2 regions of the Lactococcus muris genome follow, and region 1 is predicted to be linked to the other one. Evidence: riboswitches for the same ligand, from Rfam matches in the RefSeq annotation. Region 1 holds a riboswitch; the other holds the start of a gene.
What was found. Region 1 has a riboswitch for lysine ahead of ACGHCK_RS08090 (amino acid permease). Riboswitches for the same ligand answer to the same signal wherever they lie in the genome.
Positions count from the first base shown of each region.

Region 1 (9,785 bases):
AAGTCTGTGTCTCCTGCTGAGCGTTTCTCCATGAACTCGGAGAGGCGGATACGGGCCATGAGGGGCACATTGCCATAGTTCTCCACGAAGACGTCCTTGTTTTCGGTGTCACGGTTGTAGTAGTCGTGGACGCGGCCTCCGGGGATGTTTTCTCGGATGCGGTCATTGATGGCCCGCTGGTTGAAGGCTTGGAAGGCGAAGGTGCCGCCTACCAAGAGCAATAAGAGGGACAGGAGCGCGAGGTTGCGCAGCCGCCGCTGGTTTTTCTTTTCTGGTGTCATAAACTCCTCCTTTGACGTAACGTGTGGTTTAGATTTTTCATTACATATACATTTCTAATGTTACGTTTACTTTCTGAGTCTATAGTATAAAAAAAAGGTCAAATGAAATGAGTGTTTGATGAGAAAAACGCCCATGCGGTGTATATACTGCACCTTTGGACGTTTTTTCTTAAATCTCATAATACACTATCTCTGGAGGTACACCAAACCTTATAGGTAAAAAAGTCAAGCCTATTCCTGCATTGACAAAGAGTTTCGTGTTTCCCCCTAAGTCATATAAACCAGAGTCATAAGCTTTAGAGCCATCATTACGCAAACGAAAATTTCCAAGACGGATTTGACCACCGTGGCTGTGCCCTGCAACTACCAAATCATACTGTTCCGGATGTTCAACCTGTAAAATCGTATCCGGCTCATGAATCATTAAAAGGGAAAACTCCGCTTGCTCAGGTAACATCCCAAAATTTGGCTGACCTTCGCGCAAGTCAGCAAGCCCCGTCAATGATACATCTCCTGCCCGTACAGACTGATTTGTAAGTACTGTGAATCCTGACTCTTCCAGAAAGCTTCTTATGTAGTTAGGATGTCCCTCCTCCGAAAAATCATGATTGCCCAAAATAGCAAATTTCCCCAAAGGAGCATCTAAATCCGCCAGAATTTCTTTAACTTTATTTCTCTCGTGCTTTTGAGCCCAGCTTACCTTGTCAAATAAGTCACCTGTAAACAAAATCAAGTCAGGCTGATTCTGCTTTATATGCTTCGAAAATTTATAAAATCGGTATGGCCGGGTGTGCCAGTTAAAATGCGTATCTGTAAAATGTGCAACTTTTAATCCTTTCCTATCTGAGATTTTCACTTCCCGTACACGCATAAAGTGTGGTTCAAGCAAAATCCCATAAAACAGGAAACTAAAAAGTAGAATTATAATCCATATCATTGCTTTTAATTTCTTAACTTCTCTTTTTTCCTAATCATTTGTAGGTCTGCGAGATTACGCGGAAACCTTGCTCTGGTTCAGTCATATATAACATTCTTCTAATGCCCAACCAATCATGTGCTTTTCAAACTCTCTTTTGTCTCACCTCTTCTTCAGCAGGGAAGACCGTTTTTTAAAGGAGCTACATCTTTGGCACACTGTATAAATCCTTCGCACTCTCATTCAATATTTTTTAGAAATGCTTCTGTATCAGATATTTATTTACTCATCCCAAGAGCTCAACTTGTAACTAAAGCTAATTTTTGCAATTCCTTTGGCAGCTTAACCATATAGCCGTCTTGCAAAAAGGCTTCTTTCATTTCTAGTATAACATAAAGTCAAACAAGACTGAGTGGAGTCACCCTTACATAAGTTTTGGAAGCGAGGAGCTTAACCGTTATAATATACGGGATGGTACTCAAAAAATCAAAGTTAGAGTACGAAAAAAGACACCCTCTGGTATCTTTTTTTATATCTTTAGTTTTCGTCAGAAGCTACGAATGGCAAAAGAGCCATAACACGTGCGCGTTTGATAGCTGTAACCACTTTACGTTGGTTTTTAGCTGAAGTACCAGTTACGCGACGTGGCAAGATTTTACCACGTTCTGAGATAAAACGTTTCAATAGTTCAGTGTCTTTGTAATCAACAACTTCGATTTTGTTAGCTGCGATAAAGTCAACTTTTTTACGGCGTTTGAAGCCACCACGTTTTTGAAAAGCCATAGTGTGTTTCTCCTTATATTATTATTTTATGATGTTTCACAGAAAAGTACTATCAGCGTTCTGTGAAACTAATAAGAGGCTTAGCAGCCCACTCGTGTTGGAAAGAAGAGCCTTAACTCCCTCTGCAACAGACTATTAAAATGGAAGATCATCATCAGAAATTTCCATCGGTGAGCCACCAAAAGGATCAGCATCACGACCAAAATCAGGTGTCGCAGTACTTGCTGTGCTCGTTCCAGCAAATGTACTGTTTTGCGGTTGTTGCTGTTGTGGTGCACTGTATGAACCACTTCCACCTTCACGCACGGCACGACTTTCAAGCATTTGGAAGTTATCCGCCAATACCTCAGTCACGTAAACACGTTGACCTTCTTTGTTCTCATAATTCCGCACTTGAATGCTACCTGTCACACCAATTAAGGCACCCTTTTTCGCCCAATTTGCCAAGTTCTCAGCAAATTGACGCCAGATGACACAGTTGATGAAATCAGCTTCACGTTCGCCTTGCGCATTTTTAAAACGGCGGTTAACAGCAAGCGTAAATGTAGCAACCGCAGTATTTTGCGGTGTGTAACGTAGTTCAGGGTCACGCACAAGGCGTCCAACCAAAACAACATTATTAATCATGATGTCTCTCCTTTAATTTTGTCCAGCTAAACCAGAATTAAGCTTCTACTTTAGTGATCATATGACGAAGAATATCGCCGTTAATCTTAGCAAGACGGTCAAATTCGCTCAAAGCCGCTGAATCAGTAGACGCTTCAAGAGTTACGATGTGGTAGATACCTTCACGGAAATCTTGAATTTCGTAAGCGAGTTTACGTGTTTCCCAGTCTTTAGACTCAAGATTCACAGCACCGTTGTCAGTCAAGATATTATCGAAACGTTCAACGAGAGCTTTCTTTGCTTCTTCTTCAATGTTCGGACGAATAATATAAAGAATTTCGTATTTTGTCATTGATTTTTCCTCCTTTTGGACTAATGACACAGGTTGGAGCCTGTGTAAGTTATGAGTTTTACTCACAAGTATATATTCTATCAGATTAGCAGTTTTTTTGCAAGCTGCCCCACTCCTATCACAGAAATTTCACGGCTTATTAAAAAACTATAATAACTATCTCGAAACACTGATTTAGAAGCACTTGTAGTGTACGCACATTTTTCTTAAAAAGAGCCGCTTCGAAGGTATTTTACTCTTTCAAGTGTAAAAGTTATTCAAGAAAAGGGGGAATTTCTCAGAGCTTGTGAAACTTCCGTGTCCCTTCTCGTAGAAATCTTAAAACGAAACCAAAAGAAAACAACCCTCTGCACATGCAGAAGATTTTTCACCTTTCTTTATTTATCAAGCTACAACATCGAGCACATTAGCTGGAATGTAGCGGTACTCACCTTCTTTCGACTGATAGTAGCCAAGTTTTTTCACAATAAAATGCAGTTTGCATTGGTTATCAAAGCGTTGGAATAAGTGTGTTACTTCTCCTTCTTGGCTGCGTGTTACGCGTACAATTTTTTCTCCTGCGTAAGTTGGAGATACATATTTTGGGGTAAATGCCATAACAAACCACCTCCCGATATAATTCAGATGAAAGCGTGCTCATCTACCTTCTATTATAACTCTTTTTAGTTTCTAAAACAAACACTTCGCATTATTTATAACCAACAAGCAAAGTTGCATAATTATACACTTTTTTCAGCTTTATCCTTGACAAGCCTCTCAAATTAATCTAAAATATTCATAAATACTTAATAAACGATAGAGGTCGCAGCCAATAATAAGTCGAACGGAGCTTGAGTAAGCTAGGATGTTTGACCCAGGAGCGGTTGCCGAAAGAAAAGTTAAACTCAATACCTTTTCTTGGTTTAACGAGAAATACTTGTTAAACTGTCGTAGTCTAGCTAGACTCTTAGTATAGACACGATGCGCTATTCGGATAAAAATCCTTTCTGACGTTTAGTGATCCCTCGGGATTGCTTTTTTGTATTAATATTCATAAATTTAGGAGAGAAGTAATGGATAATACTGCAAACAACGGACCCACGACAACCACACAAGTAAAACGGGGGCTCAAACATCGCCACTTAACCATGATTGCTTTAGGGGGAACTATCGGTACGGGGTTATTTGTTGCTTCAGGAGCCACAATATCTCAAGCTGGTCCTTTTGGCGCCCTTGTTGCTTATGGAGCTATAGGTCTCATGGTTTTCTTCTTGATGACTTCTCTCGGTGAAATGGCTTCTTACTTGCCACTATCTGGTTCCTTTGCTTCCTTTGCTGACCGTTATGTTGATGAGGCTTTCGGCTTTGCCATGGGCTGGAACTACTGGTTCAACTCAGCAATCACTGTGGCTGTTGAGGCTGCTACAGTCGGTGTAATTATGCAATTCTGGTTGCCACATGTCCCTACATGGATTTGGTCTACCATAGTTATTGGTCTTATCCTATTGGTCAACTTGATTTCTGCCAAGGCTTACGGTGAAGCAGAGTTTTGGATGGCTACGGTTAAAGTTGTTGCCGTTATTGCCTTTATCGTGATTGGTCTCGCAACAATTTTCGGGATTATGAGTTATAAACCCGATGTGGCACGTAACCTTTCTGCTGGAGGAAATCACGGGTTTGTTGGCGGTATCGGAGGAATGATTGCCGTCTTCATGATTGCAGGTTTCTCTTTCCAAGGTACCGAAATCGTTGGTATTGCAGCTGGTGAATCTGAAAATCCTGAAAAAAATGTACCTTCAGCAATCAAACAAGTTTTCTGGCGTATCCTCATTTTCTACTTCCTATCTATCTTTGTCGTTGGAGCTTTAGTCTATTATAAAGACCCTAGTCTTCTCCGTGCTGCTGCTCAAAACGACATTACCGTTTCTCCGTTTACTCTAGTGTGTGAGCGTGCTGGTTTAGCTGCTGCCGCTTCTGTTATGAATGCTGTCATTTTAACATCTGTTATTTCTTCTGCTAACTCTTGGCTCTACGCTGCTTCTCGTATGCTTTTCGGTATGGCTAAGGAAGGACATGCACCAAAGATTTTTGCAAAGACAAACACAAGCACTGGTGTTCCCATCTTTGCTATCCTAGCCACTGTAGCCATTGGTCTTTTAGCTTTCTTGACCAGTATCTTCGGAACAGAAATTTACTTCTACCTCGTAGCCGCCTCTGGTTTATCTGGCTTTCTGGCTTGGATTGGTATTGCGATTTGCCATTTTCGCTTCCGCCGTGCTTTTATTAAGCAAGGACATCATCTTTCTGAGTTGGGTTATCATGCCAAATGGTTCCCCATCGGCCCAATTATTGCCTTAATCCTCTCAATCATCATCGTTATCGGTCAAATCACCACTGTCACGATGAGCGTGCAAAACATTGTTACCACTTACTTGGCGCTGCCACTTTTCCTTGTTTTATATTTTTCTTATAAAATTGTTAAGAAGACGAAGCTCATCCCCCTTGAAGAAGTTGACCTGAGTCGCGATATTGATTAAAAACTCAGATAAAACCCTAAAAATCACTCAATACTTGGCTTATAAGGATGCCTTATTGAGTGATTTTTGTTTTGGAGTTTGACTGCTTTAGTTGGATTGATTGATAATTATAGCAGGGCGAATACCACGCACAGGGTGGGTAAATGATACATTATTACTAGCGAACAACTGTCCTGGTCTCTGGAAATTCACATGCCAAGCAAATCCGGGAGCCCCAGGTGTCCGTAACCACCACGAGTTACTGTTCGTCGCCGTACGTCCCAAGGAGTTAGGAAATGCTTGTCCAAGTCCAGATAGGCGTGTAACATCAGCTAAGGAAAGTGCAAACGCACGTGGACTACCACCTGCTCCTTGGACAATTGTTGTCACATCTGCCGCAACCTCACCTTCTAGATTATTGGGAATCCATCGCACACCACCATCAAATGTAACAACATCATCTGGAACACTTCCCGTTATGAAGTTATTAGCTACAGGCTGAACTCTGGCTCTCACTTCTGAATGAAGAGAGTCATACCAAGAATCCAGTTCCTCTTCTTGCTGTACAAATGAAATCTCGGTAATCACATTATTCCGGATAATCATATGGTTGCCAGAACCCATGTTTTCAAGGTAACGGTACTGCTCACCTGCCATGGTAAAGATACGGCCCGGACGCATGGTTGAGAAGTCAAAAGCATCTGGTGCACTGTCTTCGTTAGGCAATGGGTTCTGTCCGTCATCGTACATCACTCCGTTCTGGATACCTTGGAGAAGGTCTTCCAGCTCCGCATGGTGTTGCTCCCCGTCATTGAGGAACTCCTCATGCTGGTCAGGACTCACCAGTCCGCTCTCGACATGAATGCCATAGTAGTAAAAGCCGTTAAAGACCTTGTCCTCAATGGCAGCCGTCATCTCCGCTGCATCAAGCAGGTAAGAGGTGGCTTGTTCCCGGTCCAGTCGGTTGGCCCAGTAAGCCCATCCCGTGTTCGAGTCAACCACCCAGAAGTTGCCTATCTTGTCTTCGTTAGGCAGGTTACTCCACTGGTTCATGGTCATTGGGGCACGGTCTTGGGGAAGGTTTTGGGCTGTTTGGTTGGTCACTTCTTCCCCCGGCCAGATTGGACCACTGTTGTCAAAGTCTTCACCTGCTGACCAGTAGGCATCTGTTCCATCACCCGGGTGTGTTGCGCCATCTGTGACCGCATCTGTAGCACCGTTCCCTTCGATCCAGTCCCGCGCATGACCTGCCGCTGCTGTTCTCTGGTCGAGGTTGTCATGGTTGAAGGTGGGCATATACCATGGAGCATCTTGACCGGAACGTTCCCAACCAAAGATGAGGTTGGCATACTGGTCGAAAGCATTTGAAGCATTAGAGTTTTCACGGTCGGTGATGTCGTTTGCGCTGGGAATCCATGTGGTCCAATTTTCTACATCGTCACGACTGGTTCCTGCCACTAAGGGGGTGAAGTTGCTTTCATCACGTTGACGGGTTTCGAGGAACTCGGACAGGCGTATCCGTGCCATAATCGGCCGTTCGCCATAGTTTTCTACGAAGACGTCCTTGTTTTCGGTGTCTCGGTTGTAGTAGTCGTGGACACGGCCACCGACATTGATCTCCACTTCATTCAGCCGGTCATTGATGGCCCGCTGGTTGAAGGCTTGGAAGGCGAAGGCGCCGCCTACTGCGAGTAACAAGAGCGACAGAAGCACGAGGTTGCGCAGCCGCCGCTGGTTTTTCTTTTCTGGTGTCATAAACTCCTCCTTGACGTAACCTGTGGTTTAGATTTTTCATTACATTTGCATTTCTAATGTTACGTTTACTTTCTGAGTCTATAGTATAAAAAAAAAAAAAAGGTCAAATGAAATGAGTGTTTGATGAGAAAAGCGGAGGGGACCTCCATGTGGGGTAACTTCTGGCTTCCGTAACCAGTGTCCGAAAAGTAGACAAAAAAGCTCCAGTCTAGGCTAGAGCTTCTTGACCTCATGATACTATATTTCTAATCCTTAATCACTTTCACTTTTTCACCAAAAAATTCTTTCGCTTTACTGACAAGCAGTTCCTCTTCGTCTTCTTTAGAGCCTGTCTCGGCAACTATTTCAGTATTTTTCTCTCCTTTTTTTAGGTGCATCACATACTCTTGCCGGACAGACTGCCAATCTTGTTCCGCCAGAGCAATAATCTCCGGTGAAAAACCTAAGATGGAGGACATAAGATTTCCAAATGTTAACTGTAAATTTTCATTTTCAGCTACACGTTTAGCTAGATTTCCATGGGGGAAAGTCACAACGACAAAGTTGCTTGATGCTGCTACAGGCGCTGTGTTATTGATTAACGCACGCTCTGAAGGCTTTGTAAAACTTGAAACAATCTCTGGCCAAGCCCCGAAAACAGCTTGACGTGCTTCATTTGTTGCTTCTCTTAACGCTTTAAAAATCAAGTCTTGATTTACTTGATATTTTTCTGAACTCGTTTGCAGCTTCACTTGACGCTTGATTTGCACTTCTTGACTTATGGAAGATACAGAAGGCTTATTTTCAACTTCTGCCAACTTGGCCTTAAGCTCCCGAAGCTCTGCTTTTATAGCTTGAAGTTCCTGCGCCAAATCCTCTGAAACCGCCGCGTCTTCTGCAGGATGAGAAGCACCGGCATCCACTAAGCGCATCGTCATGACATCGGCAGCAATTTTGCTTTGCGTTGTTTCTTTGATAATCTTCAAGGACTCAATCGCTATATTGATCCATTGATAAATTCGCGCCCGAGGTATCTTGTTGTCTTCCTTCAAAAGCAGGTCACGGAAATAGGTTAGAAGATCTTCTGTGAAGCGCAACATATTTTTACCTTCAAGAAAAATCTTCTCTAAATCCGCCAGTGCTGAGGTCACATCCGAATCTGCCAGCGCAGAAACATAAGAAACCAGCGCTTCGTTGGCAATTGAACCTGTTACGAGTAGAGCATCTTTTTCTTCAAGTTTACCCTCTGAAAAACTCAACGCTTGATCAAGTAAACTCAAGGCATCACGCATCCCACCTTCCGCAGATTTAGCAATCACATCAAGGGCCGCCTCTTCAAAGTCAATCTTTTCATCAGATAAAACTTCCGCTAAATGCTGATGAATATCACTAGTCGTAATAGCTTTGAAAGCAAAGCGTTGCACACGACTAATAATCGTTGCTGGGATTTTTTGCAACTCGGTCGTTGCTAGAACAAAGACAACATTATCCGTTGGTTCTTCCAAAGTTTTCAGCAAAGCATTGAAGGCCCCTGTTGACAGCATGTGAACCTCGTCAATGATATAGACCTTGTAAGTCACGCGATTGGCTACATAAGTGGATTTGTCACGGATTTCTCGGATTTCATCGACACCGTTATTTGAAGCAGCATCGAGCTCAATAACATCTTCTAAATTTCCTTGGGTAATCGCTTGACAAATGTCACACTTGTTACAAGGCTCACCCTCTTTTTGATTGGGACAATTGATGGCTTTGGCAAAGATTTTTGCTGCTGAAGTTTTCCCAGTCCCTCTTGGACCGCTAAAAAGATAGGCATGAGAAATCTGGCCATTCATAATGGCATTTTTCAGTGTTGTCGCAACAACTTCTTGCCCAACCATTTCGTCAAATCTTTGACTACGATATTTTCTATATAAAGCTTGATAAGCCATTTTTCATTCCTTCTAGTAAAGATCTGGCTCTGCGCCAAGACCAAGTTCTTCATTGATACGGAAAAGAACATCACGCGCAAGGATAGACTGATCAATATCTGTTGAATTATAATTTTTCATGGCCTTGTAAACTGCCCAAACCCTTGCACGAATAACTGTTGCTTTATCAGCTTCAACGGCTGAGAAAAATATCTTTCTCTGTTTCTCATCAAAAATTTCCCAAGCGATTGTCAAGTCACTGGCGGGATCTCCCACAATCAAAACCTCTGTCTCAACCACACCAGAAAATTTATCCTTAGTCACCCAAACTGTTTCCAAATTCAGATTGCCATGTAACACCACTGGTGATTTTGTCCAAGGGTTCCTGCTTGCTTTCTCCCAATACATACGAAGGTCTTCCACCGGCACAACTCTCTTCATCTGGTCTAGCAGGGTAAAAAATTCTGCTTCAATAACCGGCAGCATTAGCTCTGCACTCTGTGCTCCAGTCGCCTCCAACTTGTGCAATTGATAAATAAAGTTTCCCAAATCTTGAGCAAATGCCTTGGGCTCCGCCAAACGGTTAAAACCCACTGGCGTCCCTTCCTTATCTTTAAACCTATCTCTGATAAATTGATTTACTGTTTCTTTCATCTTTTCCCTCACTCAAAAAATCTCCAGTCCGTCCTATCTGATAAAATCTGACAG
Region 1 is NZ_BAAFQO010000012.1:40,755-50,539, reverse strand. It holds partial or broken gene ACGHCK_RS08120 (hypothetical protein) at 1-281, opposite strand, end outside; gene ACGHCK_RS08115 (metallophosphoesterase) at 451-1,218, opposite strand; gene rpsR (30S ribosomal protein S18) at 1,735-1,980, opposite strand; gene ACGHCK_RS08105 (single-stranded DNA-binding protein) at 2,116-2,607, opposite strand; gene rpsF (30S ribosomal protein S6) at 2,645-2,938, opposite strand; gene ACGHCK_RS08095 (hypothetical protein) at 3,323-3,535, opposite strand; lysine riboswitch at 3,727-3,914, shown strand; gene ACGHCK_RS08090 (amino acid permease) at 3,991-5,454, shown strand; gene ACGHCK_RS08085 (hypothetical protein) at 5,542-7,188, opposite strand; gene dnaX (DNA polymerase III subunit gamma/tau) at 7,434-9,098, opposite strand; gene ACGHCK_RS08075 (phosphotransferase) at 9,111-9,731, opposite strand; gene ACGHCK_RS08070 (GAF domain-containing protein) at 9,740-9,785, opposite strand, start outside.

Region 2 (9,785 bases), on a different contig from region 1:
AGTTGATAGCTCTTATTTCTGAAGATGAGCGATTTGTTGGTTACATTCCCCATAAAGAACTGTTTGCACAAGCTTTTTCCGATGAAAAGCAATCTATTTGGACACAACTGGAAAAAGAAGCTATTCTGAAAGTCGAAACAAACCAAACCTTTAAACAGCAACTTGAAGAAGTGATGACTGAAATAGATAAGAAAATTGAGGTGTTGACATGGCATTAGGAGATAAACGTCGTGCAGAATCGATTCGTGCAACTCGAAAAGAAGCAGGAAAACAAGAAGGAATGAAACGCGTGGTTATTGCATATTCCTCTCAGAATAAACGAAAAACTCGTTCCCAAAAGAAACGTTATAATTTCTCTTTACGCTATAATGAACGTCAAGCATTGACAGAGTTGACCGATTTGCTTGGTGAAAAGAGTGATTCTGAAGTTTTAGGCAAATTGATTTTGCGTGCGTATAAAGCCGCAAGTGATCCAGAATTTAATTCAAAACAAACAGATATTTTTGATTTTTTATGAGAATTGGGAAGTAAGTTTTGTTATATTGATACAAATTGAATAATATCGTCTGTGGAAAAACAGTCGGTATTTTTTGTACATTTGGTATTGTCGAAAAACAACAATTGCTTAACCATGCGCTTTGTCGCATTGTTGAATTTAAACAATACGAATAAAACAATTCAAATGGAACAATACTAATGGTACTGTTCCAGAATAGCATGTACGAAATACTCTATTAACGAAACACTTTATTTACTAAATATGAAAGAAAAGAATAAAAAAAGAAAAATTTTAAGAGAACAAAAAAATTCTTGATAGAAAAAGTTCTCCCCCTTATAATGGAAAGTACTATGTTTAGAAACGAGAACAATGGTGCTGTTTAGTGAAGAAGCTTATGAATTAGAGATGCAAGAATTGCATGTCCAGCGTTTTATCAAAGAAATGAGGCGTGTAGATCGTGAGCAAGGAGCTTTGTTGGAAAAGGAAGGATGGACCTATAAAGAAACGGCAGAACGTCGTGTGATGTTTACTTTTGGGGAGGTACTTCTTGTCAGAAGATGCTATACCAAAAACGGTAAACGTCGTTACCCTGTGGATGAATATCTTGATTTACTCCCATATAGCAGATACTCTAAAGGGCTGCTCTATAAAATGGCTTCAACTGCGGTTGACTTAACATGTAGGAAAGCAGCTGCTCACTTTAAAGAATTACTTCATCTGGATATCAGTAAAGATGCTGTTCATAAGGCGCGTAAAATGGTTACTCAGCTGTACAAAGAACGTGAGGAATATCGCTTTTTTGAGGAAGAAGAATTCATGAATAAGAAGGAAATAGATATTCTCTATATTGAAGGAGATGGCCTTATTATCAGTACACCAGAATTTATGAATGATAAGAAGAAAACAGATTTTGCCCATTTTCTTATTCATGAGGGTATTGAAAAAGAGTATGGTATGCGTGGGAAAACAGTGAATAAGCATGAAATATGGTCATCAAGCAATAAAAAAGCGAGAGAGGAAGTACTTGATTACCTACATAATCACTATGAAATAAGGAAAGATACACTTCTCATTACAAATTCAGACATGGGGCATGGTTATACCCCTTATGTATTTGAAGAAATTGCGAAGGCGTTTTCATGTAAACATGAACATTTTTGGGACAGGTATCATCTTAATAAGGAGATTTCAATGATGATGAAGCCTTTTCCTGACTCTTTTGAGAAGGCTCTTTTTCAAGCGATTACAGACCACAATAAGCGAGAGGCACGAGAAGTTCTTACTCAAGTCGAACAGCTTATTCCTGAAGAAGAGGTAGAATTTCTTGAGAAATTTTCCAAGTTTTCACGGAAACTCTTAAGGAATTTTTCGTATACTCAAACCCCAGAAATGCGGGGGTTGTCACCCATAGTCCTCGGTATTATGGAAAGTAACCACACAAAAATGTCTTATCGTATGAAGAAACAAGGACGTTATTGGTCGGTGGAAGGGGCATTGACAATGGGGCGAATGATTATTGATAAAATGGAAGGGCGGCTTTATGACCTTTTCTTTGGGGAGTGGCGAGAAAAGTATGCGAAATATAAAAGTATTGAGCAACTGAGTGTGCAGCAGTTTCTAAGAAAGTCCTACATCCCACCAGAGATAAGGCGGGTCAAACAAGCCAATAAATCAGGACGTCGGAGATATTATTAGAGGAAGAAGTCCAATAAAAAACACAATCATTTTTTGAAAATGATTGCGTTTTAACGTGCTTTTTAGTATAATCAATTCGTGATATAAATCAAGAAAAAAGCTCCGACTTCCATTCGGAGCTAGGAGATTAAAGCAATTGGCTCTTGCTTCAATCAACTTTGACTATTTTACACTAGAATGCGTAAAAAATCAAGGCTGAGGATTGCGAGGGGGCAGGCTTCAGCTTTTTTCTATTCTAGCTTAAAAATGTTTGATTATTTTTTTAGTTACGGAAATTTACGACACACACTCATTTGAGCAAAAGCTTGAATTTCAAGAACAATTCTGTTAGAATATTATGGTCTAACAAACTTTGGTCTGGCAAACAGTCCAAGGCAGAAAGGAAATTTTGCAAAATGAAAAAAGACATCCATCCTAATTACCAACCTGTTGTATTTATGGATACAAGTACAGGTTTTAAGTTCTTGAGCGGTTCAACTAAAGGCTCTAAAGAAACTATTGAATGGGAAGACGGGAACACTTATCCATTGATTCGTGTGGAAATCTCTTCTGACTCACACCCATTCTACACTGGCCGTCAAAAATTCCAAGCGGCAGACGGACGTATCGCTCGTTTCAACAAAAAATATGGAAAATAAAGAAAGTGCTTCGGCGCTTTTTTATTTTTACTTATAGGACTATAAAAAATTAAAAAAATATCATATAATAGAGGAAGGTATCACACGATATAGGGATAAGGTGCATGACAAGGAAATGCTCTTTTATTCTGAAATAAAGATAAAGGAAAAAAACAATGAAGTGGTCGATTCTTGAAGTATCAAAAAAGAAAACAATTAAATTCGAGGAAGAACTTGATTTGACCGCTGAGCTTAAGCAGCGTTCAGAAGAAATTCTTGATGCAAAGCCAGTGAAGATTCAAGGACAAATTTCCTATGATACAGGTATTTACTACCTAGACTATACGCTTAAAGCGGAACTGGTTCTTCCCTCTTCACGTAGTTTGAAACCCGTCGATTATCTGATGGAACTTTCGGTCAGTGAAGCATTTACAACGGAGGCGTTTCTTAAAGAGAACAAAGATTTACTAGATGATGACATGATCTTTACATTGGACGAAGACTGGATCAGTTTATCAGAGTCTGTAGCAGATAATATTCTTTTAGAAATCCCGTTGCAGATTCTGTCTGAGGATGAGAGGGAGGACGGGAAACTACCGTCAGGGAAAAACTGGACAGTCTTGTCTGAAGCGGATTACCAGAAACAAAAGGAAGAAGAAGCGGATAAGGAAAATAAATCTCCTTTTGCAGATTTGGCGGGTCTTTTCTCGGAAGAAAAGAATTAAGAAAAATCTCATAAAACACTTGCAACAAAATTACAATTGTATTATAATTTTGTTATAGAGGAAATAAAATTAAAAAAGATATAAATGAGGCTAAACTATGAATTCATCTAAACGTATTTTGATTATCGAAGACGATAAAAACATTGCGAGATTTGTTTCACTTGAACTTGAGCATGAAGGCTATCAAACTGCTGTTCAAGACAATGGTCGCAAAGGACTTGAAGAAGCAATGTCAAAAGATTATGACTTGATTTTGCTTGACCTAATGCTGCCAGAACTTGATGGTTTTGAGGTAGCACGTCGCTTGCGCCGTGAAAAAGATACGCATATTATCATGATGACTGCGCGTGACTCAACAATGGACCGTGTCGCAGGTCTTGATATTGGAGCTGATGACTATATCACAAAACCATTTGCTATTGAAGAACTTTTAGCACGTGTGCGTTCACTCTTCCGCCGTGAAGACCATATCCAAGCTGCAGATAAAGCAGACAACACTTCATTCCGCGACTTGGTCATTGACAAAACCAACCGCACTGTTCACCGTGGTAAAAAAGTTATTGACCTTACCCGCCGTGAGTACGACTTGCTTTTGACACTCATGCAAAATGTTGGAGATGTCGTAACACGTGAATATTTGGTTTCAGAAGTCTGGGGTTATGATGAAGGCACTGAAACAAATGTCGTTGACGTCTACATTCGTTACTTGCGTAACAAAATTGATGTGGAAGGACGTGAAAGCTATATCCAAACTGTCCGTGGTATGGGCTACGTCATGCGCGACCGTAAATAACATAGCGAATAAATAAGAAAATTTCTAGTGGCTTTGTCACTAGATTTGTTCCTTTTATGTCATCTAAAAGAAATAGAAAAATGCGACATGATAAAATTTTTTGATGCGAAAAGAGAGAAAACAGAAAGTCTTCCAGAGCGAAAGCGCAGTATCATGCTGCGCTGGGCTTTTGCAAATACAATTTTCTGTTTCATCACTTTCACTATTTTTACAGTACTGATTTATCAACTCACAATAACCACTTTTATTAATGCTGAAAAAGGTGACATGCTGCAAGCCTTGGATAACGTGGAGCAGCGTTTGGCACGCTCTGAAAATGAGCTTACAGAGGAAAACCTCTTTGATTACTTGGGTTATGGACAAGACTATACCGCTTCAAAGCAGTGGCGAGAAAATGAACTTGAAACTTTAGGGAGCATGATTGGTTCGCGAAAGTCTTTTTACGTCTTTGATGTGAATGAACAACTCATCTACTCTACACGGGCCTATAATTTTCCTTTGAGAAAAGATGTGGGAGATTCGAGTGTTGCTATACGCACATTTGGTGATTATTCTGGCTATTTAGCTGAACGACCTGTATTTTCGAGCAAGACAGGGGAATTGATCGGTTATGTTCAGGCCTTCTACGATATGAGTTATTATTACAGCGTACGTACGAAACTTCTTATTGCTCTTATTATTTTGGAAATTATCGCCCTCTTTATCGCTCAGTTTGTGGGTTATTTCATGGCCAGTCGTTACATCAAACCGCTCGAACGCTTACACGATGCTATTACGACCAGAGCAAACAATTTAAGCATGGATTTCAAACCTGTTCTTATTCAAACGGGGGATGAGATTGAAGAGCTGGCTACGGTATATAATGACATGATGATAAAACTCAACGATTATGTGGATCAGCAGAAGCGTTTCGTTTCTGACGTGAGTCATGAGTTAAGAACGCCTCTGGCAGTACTTGACGGACATTTGAACCTGTTGAATCGTTGGGGGAAAAATGATCCTGAGGTACTTGACGAATCACTGATTGCGAGTATTGAAGAAGTAAAAACAATGCGGACAATGCTTGAAGAGATGCTCGCCTTAGCTCGTTTGGAGAGCATTGATTTTCAAGATGAGGACTTAATCTGTGACCCAACGGAAGTTTCGAATTTTCTGATGAAAAACTTTTTACTTATTCATCCCGACTTAAAAATGTCTGTGAAAAACGATTTAAGTCCGGACAGTTTGGCCCATATTTATCCTAATCACTATGAGCAAGGTTTGAAAATTCTGATCGATAATGCGATAAAATATTCGCCAAAAGATCGCCAAGAAGTCAATCTTCATCTTGCAGAAGACGAAGATTATATTATTACGACTGTTGAAGACAGGGGTTATGGAATCAGTGAAGATGACCTGAAACATGTTTTCGAGCGTTTCTTCCGTGCAGATAAAGCCCGAAATCGTGATATAGGTGGTACAGGTCTTGGACTATCTATTATTAATCGCCTTGTGGAAAACTATGAGGGAGAGATTAGTGTTACCTCTGTTTTGGGTGAAGGTTCTAAATTCACGCTGAAAATTCCAAAAATTAAATAAACATAAAAGTCTGTAGATGCCTTAAAGAAGCTGTCGACAGACTTTTTAATTTCCTTATAATTAATTTGACTTGTTTGATGATTCGAGTAAATTGTTGACATTCATCTGAAAAAAGGTTAAGATTTAGAGTACAAAATACAAATAAAATGATAGAGGTCGCAATGAATAGGAAGTTTTACTGAGCTGGACAAGCGTTGAAGTAAAATGGAGGAGACATTGCCGAAATGAATCTACTCGTCCAAGTAGATTTGTTGGGGCAGCAAGGGATACTTGCTGAACTGTCGCAGTTTTGCGGAGTGCTATTCGTTATTGATAAATGCGTCATATTCAACGTTTAGCAACCTCCTTATGTGAAGGTTGCTTTTTATGTTTATTACTACTGTCATCGTATATTCGAATACAATGATAGGGGCATTTCTAGGTTAATTTCCCGCATGTCTCATTGGGAGAAGGCAAAGCGCCTATCCGTGATCTTTACATTATATTGATTTTGTAAAATATGAAAGAGAGAGTGTTATGAAAAGGAAAAACCTATTATTAATTGCCTTGACGTTGTTTACGGTATTATTTATTGGAAACTCAAAGGTTAGTGCAGAGGAGTTCCGTGTGGGGATGGAGGCAGCATATGCCCCCTTTAACTGGACACAGTATGACCAAAGCAACGGTGCAGTTCCTATCGAGGGTGTAGATGGACAATGGGCCAACGGCTATGATGTACAAGTTGCGAAAAAAATTGCGGATAAATTGAATAAAGAGCTGGTCATTGTAAAGTCCAGCTGGGATGGCTTACTTCCCGCTCTTAAGTCAGGAAAAATTGATGCCATTATCGCAGGGATGTCTCCTACAGCAGAGCGTAAAGAACAGATTGACTTCTCAGAGCCTTACTATACGTCGAATCTTGTTATGATGGTAAAAAGTGGCGGAGCGTTTGCCCAAGCTTCAAGTTTGGCTGATTTCTCAGGAGCAAAAATTACCGCTCAGCTCGGAACTTTCCACTACAACATGATTGATCAGATCGAGAATGTAAATAAACAAACAGCCATGAAGGACTTTTCAAGCATGCGAGTTGCCTTGCAGAGTGGGGCCATTGATGGTTATGTTGCAGAGCGACCTGAGGGGATTACGGCAGAAAAAGCAAATCCTGACTTTAAAATGATTGAATTTGGGGAAGGTCAAGGTTTCGTAACGAACTCAGAGGATACGACAGTAGCGGTTGGTGTCCGTAAAAATGACCCTAATTTAGCAGCAATCAATAGCTTTTTAACAGGTTTCTCAGTGCAGGATCAAAAAGAGCTGATGGATGAGATGATTGCTGCGCAGCCAGAAGCAAAAACACAAGGAACTTGGTATGACCAGATTATTGGCATTGTGAAAGACAATGGGAAACAGTTCCTTAATGGTACAGGGATGACATTGTTTATCTCACTTATCAGTACGATTATTGGTACCATTTTAGGGCTTCTTATTGGTGTATACCGTACAATTCCTGAAATCAGTAATAAGTTTTTAGCTTTCTTATATAAAGTGTTTGGCTGGATTATCTCAGCATATATCGAGATTTTCCGTGGGACACCGATGATTGTTCAAGCAATGGTCCTTTATTATGGCTCTGCTCTGGCATTTGGAATTAGCTTGGACCGTACTGTGGCAGCTTTGATTATTGTATCGATTAACACAGGGGCTTATATGTCAGAAATTGTTCGTGGAGGAATCTTCTCTGTAGATAAAGGACAATTTGAAGCAGCACAGGCTCTTGGAATGACACACGGGCAAACAATGCGTAAAGTTGTCTTGCCACAGGTTTTACGAAATATCCTTCCTGCAACAGGTAATGAGTTTGTGATTAACATTAAAGACACATCCGTCTTGTCTGTGATTTCAGTAACGGAACTCTTTTTCCAAGGGACTACAGTGGCACAGCAAAACTTTATGTATTTCCAAACGTTTGCTGTGATTTGCGCAATTTATTTTGTTCTTACTTTCACAGTAACACGTATTCTCCGTTTTATAGAAAGAAAAATGGATGGGCCAGATGCTTATGTTCCAATCCAAAACCAGATGCAAGTCCAAGAATTGGGGGAGGCCTAAATGACAGCTATTTTAGAAATCAATCACTTAAAAAAATCATTCGGAGACAATGAAGTCTTAAAAGACATCCATTTGACCGTTAATACAGGCGAAGTTATTTCTATCATTGGTTCATCAGGAAGTGGTAAGTCAACCCTGCTTCGCTCAATTAATTTACTAGAAAAGCCTAGCGGTGGTGAAATCATTTATAAGGGAGAAAATGTTCTCGAAAAAGGCTTTGACATTCCTCAGTATCGTACACATTTGGGCATGGTTTTCCAAAGCTTTAACCTCTTTAACAACATGAATGTTATTGAAAATGTTATGGCTGGGCAGGTCACTGTATTGAAAAAAAGCCAAGAGGAAGCAAGAAAGATTGCTTTGGAAAATCTAGAAAAAGTGGGGATGGCTAGATTTGCGAATGCTAAACCTGCACAACTCTCAGGTGGACAAAAGCAACGTGTTGCTATCGCACGTGCGATTTCAATGAATCCTGATGTCATTCTTTTTGATGAACCGACATCAGCTCTAGACCCTGAAATGGTTGGCGAAGTTTTGCAAACCATGCAAGGTTTAGCTGAAACAGGTCTTACCATGGTTATCGTCACCCATGAGATGGAGTTTGCGCGTGATGTGAGTGATCGTGTAATCTTCATGGATAAGGGAGTCATTGCTGAAGAAGGCAGTCCTGAAGAAATCTTTGGTTCGCCAAAAGAAGAACGCACAAAAGCTTTCCTCTCACGTTTCCTACGTACTTGAACAAAAAGCAGAAAAGCAAAAATGCTTTCTGCTTTTTTTTATTGTCACCAGTGTAATGTAAACTCTATATTGAAAAAATGGGCAAATAGCGGTAAAATAGAGGGACGTAGAAAGAATAGGGACAATGAAAAAAATCACAACTTTTGAACAAAAAAAAGTGCTTATCCTTGGATTGGCAAGGTCTGGAGAAGCTGCTGCACGCTTGCTTTATTCATTGGGAGCTTTAGTTACTGTAAATGATGGAAAAGCTTTTGATGAAAATCCAGCAGCCAAAGCCTTGCTGAAAGAAGGCATCCAAGTCATTTGTGGGAATCATCCTCTTGAACTTTTGGACGAAGGTTTTGCTTATATGGTAAAAAACCCAGGCATTCGCTACGATAATCCAATGGTTAAACGAGCTTTAGCTAAAAAAATTCCTGTCCTAACAGAAGTTGAGCTGGCTTACCTCGTCTCTGAGGCTCCCATTATCGGTATTACAGGTACAAATGGAAAAACAACGACAACGACACTCATCGCGGAGATTTTAAATGCTGATGGTCGGTCAGCAAAATTAGCAGGAAACATTGGCTTCCCTGCTTCGGAAGTGGCTGCTACAGCTACTGAAAAAGATACTCTTGTCATGGAGCTTTCAAGTTTCCAACTCATGGGGACTATTGACTTTAAGCCAAAGATTGCTCTGATTACAAATATCTTCTCGTCACATTTAGATTATCATGGTTCGCAGGAAGCCTATGAAGCAGCCAAATGGCGCATTCAAGAAAACTTGACTGCTGATGAATACTTGGTGCTTAACTTTAATCAAGAGAAGTGCCGTGCTTTAGCAGCGCATACTGCAGCTCAAGTCGTAGCTTTTGCTACTGAACAGCAAGTCGATGGTGCCTATTCTTTAGAAGGCAAACTGTATTTTCGGGATGAATTTATTATGGAAACCGCAGCACTGGCCTTACCAGGAGAACATAATCTAGAAAATGCTCTAGCAGCAATAGCTGTTGCAAAACTGTCAGGTGTTGAAAATCAAGCCATTATTAGAGTATTAACAAGCTTTTCTGGTG
Region 2 is NZ_BAAFQO010000006.1:71,541-81,325, forward strand. It holds gene ACGHCK_RS04985 (ParA family protein) at 1-218, shown strand, start outside; gene ACGHCK_RS04990 (hypothetical protein) at 209-517, shown strand; gene ACGHCK_RS04995 (ISLre2 family transposase) at 872-2,194, shown strand; gene ACGHCK_RS05000 (type B 50S ribosomal protein L31) at 2,590-2,832, shown strand; gene ACGHCK_RS05005 (YceD family protein) at 2,988-3,536, shown strand; gene ACGHCK_RS05010 (response regulator transcription factor) at 3,634-4,329, shown strand; gene ACGHCK_RS05015 (HAMP domain-containing histidine kinase) at 4,417-5,907, shown strand; lysine riboswitch at 6,050-6,217, shown strand; gene ACGHCK_RS05020 (ABC transporter permease subunit) at 6,424-7,995, shown strand; gene ACGHCK_RS05025 (amino acid ABC transporter ATP-binding protein) at 7,996-8,733, shown strand; gene murD (UDP-N-acetylmuramoyl-L-alanine--D-glutamate ligase) at 8,858-9,785, shown strand, end outside.
Region 2: another riboswitch for lysine. It lies ahead of ACGHCK_RS05020 (ABC transporter permease subunit); the one in region 1 lies ahead of ACGHCK_RS08090 (amino acid permease).